Regions from separate parts of the Amycolatopsis sp. NPDC051106 genome, predicted to be linked through region 2. Evidence: riboswitches for the same ligand, from Rfam matches in the RefSeq annotation. Region 2 holds a riboswitch; the other holds the start of a gene.
What was found. Region 2 has a riboswitch for thiamine pyrophosphate ahead of AB0M83_RS41855 (thiamine ABC transporter substrate-binding protein). Riboswitches for the same ligand answer to the same signal wherever they lie in the genome.
Positions count from the first base shown of each region.

Region 1: another riboswitch for thiamine pyrophosphate. It lies ahead of thiC (phosphomethylpyrimidine synthase ThiC); the one in region 2 lies ahead of AB0M83_RS41855 (thiamine ABC transporter substrate-binding protein).

Region 1 is NZ_JBFBBQ010000156.1:6,552-9,930, reverse strand. It holds gene AB0M83_RS47080 (trypsin-like peptidase domain-containing protein) at 149-1,060, shown strand; TPP riboswitch at 1,109-1,231, shown strand; gene thiC (phosphomethylpyrimidine synthase ThiC) at 1,225-2,859, shown strand; gene thiD (bifunctional hydroxymethylpyrimidine kinase/phosphomethylpyrimidine kinase) at 2,856-3,379, shown strand, end outside.
Region 2 is NZ_JBFBBQ010000103.1:9,546-12,924, forward strand. It holds gene AB0M83_RS41845 (DUF1330 domain-containing protein) at 18-311, shown strand; gene AB0M83_RS41850 (4a-hydroxytetrahydrobiopterin dehydratase) at 687-971, opposite strand; TPP riboswitch at 1,004-1,111, shown strand; gene AB0M83_RS41855 (thiamine ABC transporter substrate-binding protein) at 1,133-2,182, shown strand; gene AB0M83_RS41860 (iron ABC transporter permease) at 2,260-3,379, shown strand, end outside.

The DNA of each region.
Region 1 (3,379 bases), on a different contig from region 2:
CGATCCTTCACCCGCGCATGGTCCGATCCGGTGAACCACTGACCGTCACTGGTCCGGTCACGGCGCCGGTTCACCAGCAGCGAACGGACTTCCCGTTCGACCGGGCGCACACTTGTAGTACCTGCAACGGTGTAATCGAGGTGCCTTCATGGATGACGCGATGGACGCCTACTCGCGCGCCGTCAGCACGGTCGCCAAGACCGTCACCCCGCACGTCGCCGGGGTGCGGCTCGCACGCGGCAGCGGCTCGGCGGTCGTCTTCGCCGACGACGGCCACCTGCTCACCAACGCCCACGTCGTGGACGGCAACCGAAAAGGCGTCGCGACCTTCGCCGACGGCAGCGAGGTGCCCTTCGACGTCGTCGGAGCCGATCCGCTGTCCGATCTCGCCGTATTGCGGGCGCGGGGTGAGACACCGTCCGCCGCCCGGCTGGGCGATGCCGACCAGCTCGTCGTCGGGCAGCTCGTCGTGGCCGTCGGGAGCCCGCTCGGCTTCTCCGGCACCGTCACCGCCGGCGTCGTGAGCGCGCTCGGCCGGGCGCTCCCGGTGCGGCAAGGCCGGACCACCCGCGTGATCGAGGACGTCATCCAGACCGACGCCGCGCTCAACCCCGGCAACTCCGGCGGCGCGCTCGCGGACTCCGCCGGCCGCGTCGTCGGGATCAACACCGCGGTCGCCGGCTTCGGGCTCGGGCTCGCCGTGCCGATCACCACGACCACCCGGCGGATCATCGACACGCTCGTCGTCGAGGGCCGGGTGCGGCGCGCGTACCTCGGCGTCGTCGGCGTGCCCGCGCCACTGCCGGACGACGTCGCCGGGCGCACCGGCCAGAGCGCCGGGCTGCGGGTGCACGAAGTCGTCTCCGGCGGCCCCGCGGACCGGGCGGGCCTCAAGGCAGGCGACCTCGTGCTGACCGTCGGGCGCACCCGCGTGTCGGACGCGCAGGGCATCCAGCGGCAGCTGTTCGCGGAAGTGATCGGCACCGCACTGCCGATCACCGTGCTGCGCAACGGAGCCATGGTCGACGTCTACGCGACCCCGGCCGAACTGGTCGGGTGAGGTGAGCGGGCTTGAGTATGTCGCCCCGGCGTGGCATGGTCGGTGGCACAACACCAACGCGGGAGCTCGCGCCATGGCGGGCTGAGAGGGTGACTTGCGTTTTCGCAGGCGTCACCGACCGCATGAACCTGACCGGGTAATGCCGGCGTAGGGAGTGAAAGTCGTTGACCACGCTCGAGAACAAGCACGTCTCCGTCACGACCGGCCCGATCACGGGCTCGCACAAGGTGTACCACCAGACCGAATCCGGACTCCGCGTTCCGGCGCGCCGGATCGACCTCTCGAACGGCGAACACTTCGACGTCTACGACACTTCCGGCCCGTACACGGATCCGGAAGCTTCGATCGACGTCCACAGTGGACTCCACCGGCTGCGCGCCGGCTGGGCCGACGGCCGTGAGCACAACACGCAGCTCGGCTGGGCCAAACAAGGCGTCGTCACCAGGGAAATGGAGTACATCGCCGCCCGCGAGCGCGTCGAGCCGGAGTTCGTGCGCGCGGAGGTCGCCAGCGGCCGCGCCGTGATCCCGGTCAACCGCCGCCACCCCGAGACCGAACCGATGATCATCGGCAAGAACTTCCTGGTGAAGATCAACGCCAACATGGGCAACTCGGCCGTCTGGTCGTCGGTCGAAGAAGAGGTCGACAAGATGGTGTGGGCGACCCGCTGGGGCGCCGACACGATCATGGACCTCTCCACCGGCAAGCGGATCCACGAGACGCGCGAGTGGATCATCCGCAACTCGCCGGTCCCGGTCGGCACCGTGCCGATCTACCAGGCGCTGGAAAAGGTCGACGGGGAACCGGAAAAGCTGTCGTGGGAGATCTACCGCGACACCATCATCGAGCAGTGCGAACAGGGTGTCGACTACGTCACCGTGCACGCCGGCGTGCTGCTGCGCTACATCCCGCTGACCGCGCGGCGCGTCACCGGGATCGTCAGCCGCGGTGGCTCGATCATGGCCGCGTGGTGCCTCGCGCACCACCAAGAGTCCTTTTTGTACACGCACTTCGAGGAACTCTGCGAGATCCTGCGCCAGTACGACGTCACGTTCTCCCTGGGCGACGGCCTGCGCCCCGGCTCGATCGCCGACGCCAACGACCGCGCCCAGTTCGCCGAGCTGGAAACCCTCGGCGAGCTGACGCACATCGCGCGCTCGCACGACGTCCAGGTGATGATCGAGGGCCCCGGCCACGTGCCGATGCACAAGATCAAGGAGAACGTCGAGCTCGAGGAAAAGCTCTGCGGCGAAGCACCTTTCTACACCCTCGGTCCACTCGCGACGGACATCGCGCCGGGCTACGACCACATCACGTCGGCCATCGGCGCGGCGCAGATCGGCTGGTACGGCACGGCGATGCTCTGTTACGTCACGCCGAAGGAGCACCTCGGCCTGCCCAACCGCGACGACGTCAAGACCGGCGTGATCACCTACAAGATCGCCGCGCACGCCGCCGACCTCGCCAAGGGCCACCCGTACGCCCAGGAGTGGGACGACGAGCTGTCGAAGGCGCGCTTCGAGTTCCGCTGGAACGACCAGTTCAACCTCTCGCTCGACCCGGACACGGCGCGGTCGTTCCACGACGAGACGCTGCCCGCCGAGCCGGCCAAGACCGCGCACTTCTGCTCGATGTGCGGGCCGAAGTTCTGCTCGATGCGGATCACGCAGGACGTCCGCAAGTACGCCGAGGAGCACGGTCTGTCCACTGTGGAGGCCATCGAGGCCGGGATGGCTTCGAAATCGGCGGAGTTCACCGAGTCCGGCAACAAGGTGTACCTGCCCGTGGTGCAGCCGTGACTCCGCCGACCGCCCTCACCATCGCCGGCTCCGACTCCGGCGGTGGTGCGGGCATCCAGGCGGACCTGCGTACGTTCTTCGCGCACGGCGTCCACGGGCTCGTCGCGCTGACCGCGGTCACCGTGCAGAACTCGCTGGGCGTCCAGGGTTTCACGGAGATCCCGGCCGACGTGGTCACCGCGCAGATCAAGGCGGTGGCGTCCGACATGGGCGTGAACGCGGCGAAGACGGGGATGCTGGCTTCCGCCGAGATCATCCGCGCGGTCGCGAAGACCCTCGATGAACTCGGCCTGGACTTCCCGCTGGTGGTCGACCCGGTGGCGGCGTCGATGACGGGCCACGCGCTGCTGCGGGAAGACGCCTTGGAGGCGATCCGCACGGAGCTGTTCCCCCGCGCGACGCTGATCACGCCGAACCTGGACGAAGTCCGGCTGCTGACCGGGATCTCCGTCGTGGACGCGGCTTCCCAGCGCGAAGCGGCCGAGGCGTTGCTGGAGTTCGGGTCCCGCTGGGTCCTGGT
Region 2 (3,379 bases):
CTGCCACGCTCGGAGCCGTGACTGCCTACGTGATCTCCGAGGTCGAAATCCTCGACGAAGCCCTGGCGCAGCGCTACCGCGAGCTCGCCGCGGCTTCGATCGAAGCCCACGGCGGCCGGTACCTCGCGAGAGGCGCGATCCCGGCCACGCTCGAAGGGGAAACCCAGCCGGGCAAGCGGATCGTCGTCGTCGAGTTCCCGGATCGCGACACCGCCGAGCGCTGGTACCGCTCCGACGAGTACGCCGCCGCACTGGAGATCAGGGCGACGGCGCTCGATCGACGGCTGCTGCTCGTTGACGGGGTCGACTAGCCGAGGAGGCCCATCAACGCGATCGTGATCAGCACCACGGCGGGGGCGAGGGCGTTGATCCAGGCGCGCTGGGCGGGCGTGAGGGCGGCGGTGCTGTTCATGGCGTTTCCTAGGGCCGAACCGATGCTTCCGCCTGCTCAGCGCGCTGATCTTGGTGTTCGTTAGCTGCTGTGAGCGAACTCACCGACAGCGCTCAGCCGTCCGGGTGACGGCGGGAGCGGACCGTGAACCACAGCACACCGCCCGCTGCCGCGACCATCGTCGCGAACGCTGCCGTACCGACCACGATTGCCTGAGTCATCTCGTCTCCCTCCCGAAGGTCTGGTAACCGAGAGACGCCAAACTGTCGAAAAGGTGCACTCAGCGTTACCGAGGTCACAGATCGGCGAGCACCGAGTCGATCTCGGCCGCCAGCGAGAAGTCCTTCTCCGTCAACCCACCCGCCGAATGCGTCGAGAGCCGGAACGTCAGCGTGCGCCAGCGGATGTCGATGTCGGGGTGGTGATCAGCCGCCTCGGCCAGCACCGCGACGCGGTCCACCACCTCGATCGCCTGCGGGAAGCTCGCCAGCTCGACCTCGCGGGAGATCACCGCTCCGGAACGCGTCCAGCCGGCGCCCAGTCGTTCGTCGGCCTCGGAGTCGCTCAAGATTTCCGTCATGGCTCCATCGTCCAACGTCCTGGACTACGCTGCACGGTTGCCACGGGAGTCCGGTGAGCCGGGCTGAGAGGCGGGGTCACCCGCGACCGTTCGCACCTGACCGGATCATGCCGGCGAAGGGAGGGCTTTCCCTCCTCGTCCGGTGAAGTGCAGGAGGGTAGATGAAAAGCAGGGCTGTGCGCGCCGCGACGGCCATCGCCGCCGTCAGTGTCGTCGCCGCTGGGTGCTCGCTGTCGGACGGTGACGGTGGCACGCAGCAGACGCCCACCGTCACCCTCGTGACGCACGACTCCTTCCTGGCGCCGCAGGAGGTGCTCGACGCCTTCCAGAAGCAGTCGGGCATCAAGGTCTCCGTGCTCAAGCAGGGCGACGCCGGTTCGCTGACCAACAAGCTCGTGCTGACGAAGGCCAACCCGATCGGCGACGTCGCGTACGGCGTCGACTCGACCTTCGCTTCGCGCGCGCTCAAGGAGGGCGTCTTCGAGCCGTACACCAGCCCGGAGGCCGATCGCGGGCCGCAGCGTTACGCGGTCGACCCCGAGCACCGGCTCTCCGCGGTCGACGTCGGGGACGTCTGCGTCAACGTCGACACGAACTACTTCACCACCAAGGGCATCCCGGCGCCGGAAACCTACGAGGACCTGGCCGACCCGAAGTACAAGGACCTGCTGGTCGCCGAGGACCCGGCGACGGCCTCGCCCGGGCTCGCGTTCCTGCTCGGCACCATCGCGAAGTACGGCGAGGCCGGCTGGAAGGACTACTGGACGAAGCTGAAGGCCAACGGGCTCAAGGTGGTCAGCGGCTGGGAAGAGGCCTACACCAAGGACTTCTCCGGCTCGTCCGGCAAGGGACCGCGGCCGATCGTCGTCTCGTACGCCTCCTCACCGGCCGCGGAGGTCGGCGACGACGGCAAGCCGCGCACCAAGGCGCTGCTCGACACCTGTTACCGGCAGGTCGAGTACGCGGGTGTGCTCGCGAACGGCAAGCAGGTCGAGAGCGCGCGCAAGGTCGTCGACTTCCTGCTCTCCCAGCAGTTCCAGGCGACCGTCGCGGCCAACATGTACGTCTACCCGGCGCGCCAGGGCGTCGACCTGCCCGCGGGCTGGGCGCAGGTGGCGCCGCTGCCGCAGAAGCCGCAGATGCTGACGGCGGACCAGGTCCAGGCCGGACGCGAGAAGTGGATCGGCGAATGGCGCACACTCGTGCAGTGACGCCCGGGGACACCGCCACCCGGAAAGCGCTGACCCCACCGCGGACCGCCCGCGGGCTAGGCCTGGCACTGCTCGGGCTGGCCCCGATCGGGTTCCTGGTGGTGTTCTTCGCCTGGCCGGTGCTGGCGATCATCGGCCGCGGGTTCGCCGCCGGTGGGCTCGACGTCGTCCTCGGCGACGCGCGGACCTGGCAGCTGGCCGGTTTCACGGTGGCGAGCGCGGCCGCGTCGACGCTGGTGGCCGTGCTCGCCGGGCTGCCGGTGGCGTTCCTGTTGGGCCGGGTGAAGCTGCCCGGCGTCGGCCTCGCGCGGACGCTGGTGCTGGTGCCGTTCGTGCTGCCGACCGTCGTCGTCGGCCTGGCGTTCCGGGCGCTGTGGCCGGACGGTGGCGTGCTGCCGATCGTCCTGGCCAACGCGTTCTTCAACGTCGCCGTCGTCGCGCGGACCGTCGCCGGGCTCTGGGCGCGGCTGGATTCGCGCACGACCGACGCCGCCCGCGCGCTGGGTGCGTCGCCGTGGCGGGCGTTCCGCTCGGTGACGCTGCCCGCGCTGGCGCCCGCGATCGCGTCCGCCGCGGCGGTGGTGTTCCTGTTCTGCGCCACCAGTTTCGGCGTCGTCCTCATCCTCGGCGGCGCGAAGTACCGGACGCTGGAAACCGAGATCTACCTGCGGACCGTCGACCTGCTGGACCTCTCGGGCGCGGCGGCGCTTTCCCTGATCCAGTTCACGGCCGTGGTCGCCGCGCTGGTGCTTGGCGGACTGGCCCGGCGGCGGAAGGACGGCGCCCGGATCGGAGCCGCGAAAACCCGCCGCCCGCGTGGCGGTGAATGGACGGTCGTCGGCGCCGCGGGCGTGGTGCTGGCCCTCCTGCTCACGCCGATTGTCGCCCTCCTCGTCGAATCGGTGTCCACTTCGGACGGCTGGAGCCTCGCCGGGTACCAGGCCCTCACGAGCACCGGTGAGAAAGGCGCGCTGCAGGTGTCCGGCTGGGACGCCGCGGTGAACTCGCTGAAGGTGGCCGTCGACGCGACGCTGCTCGCGCTGGCCGTCGGCGTGCTCGCGTCCGTCGTGCTGGTGGCGCTGCGGCGCTCGCCCGCGAGGTCCGCGCGGGGGCTCGGCGAGACGATGGACGCCGTGCTGATGCTGCCGCTCGGGGTGTCCGCGGTGACCGTCGGGTTCGGCTACCTGGTGACGCTCG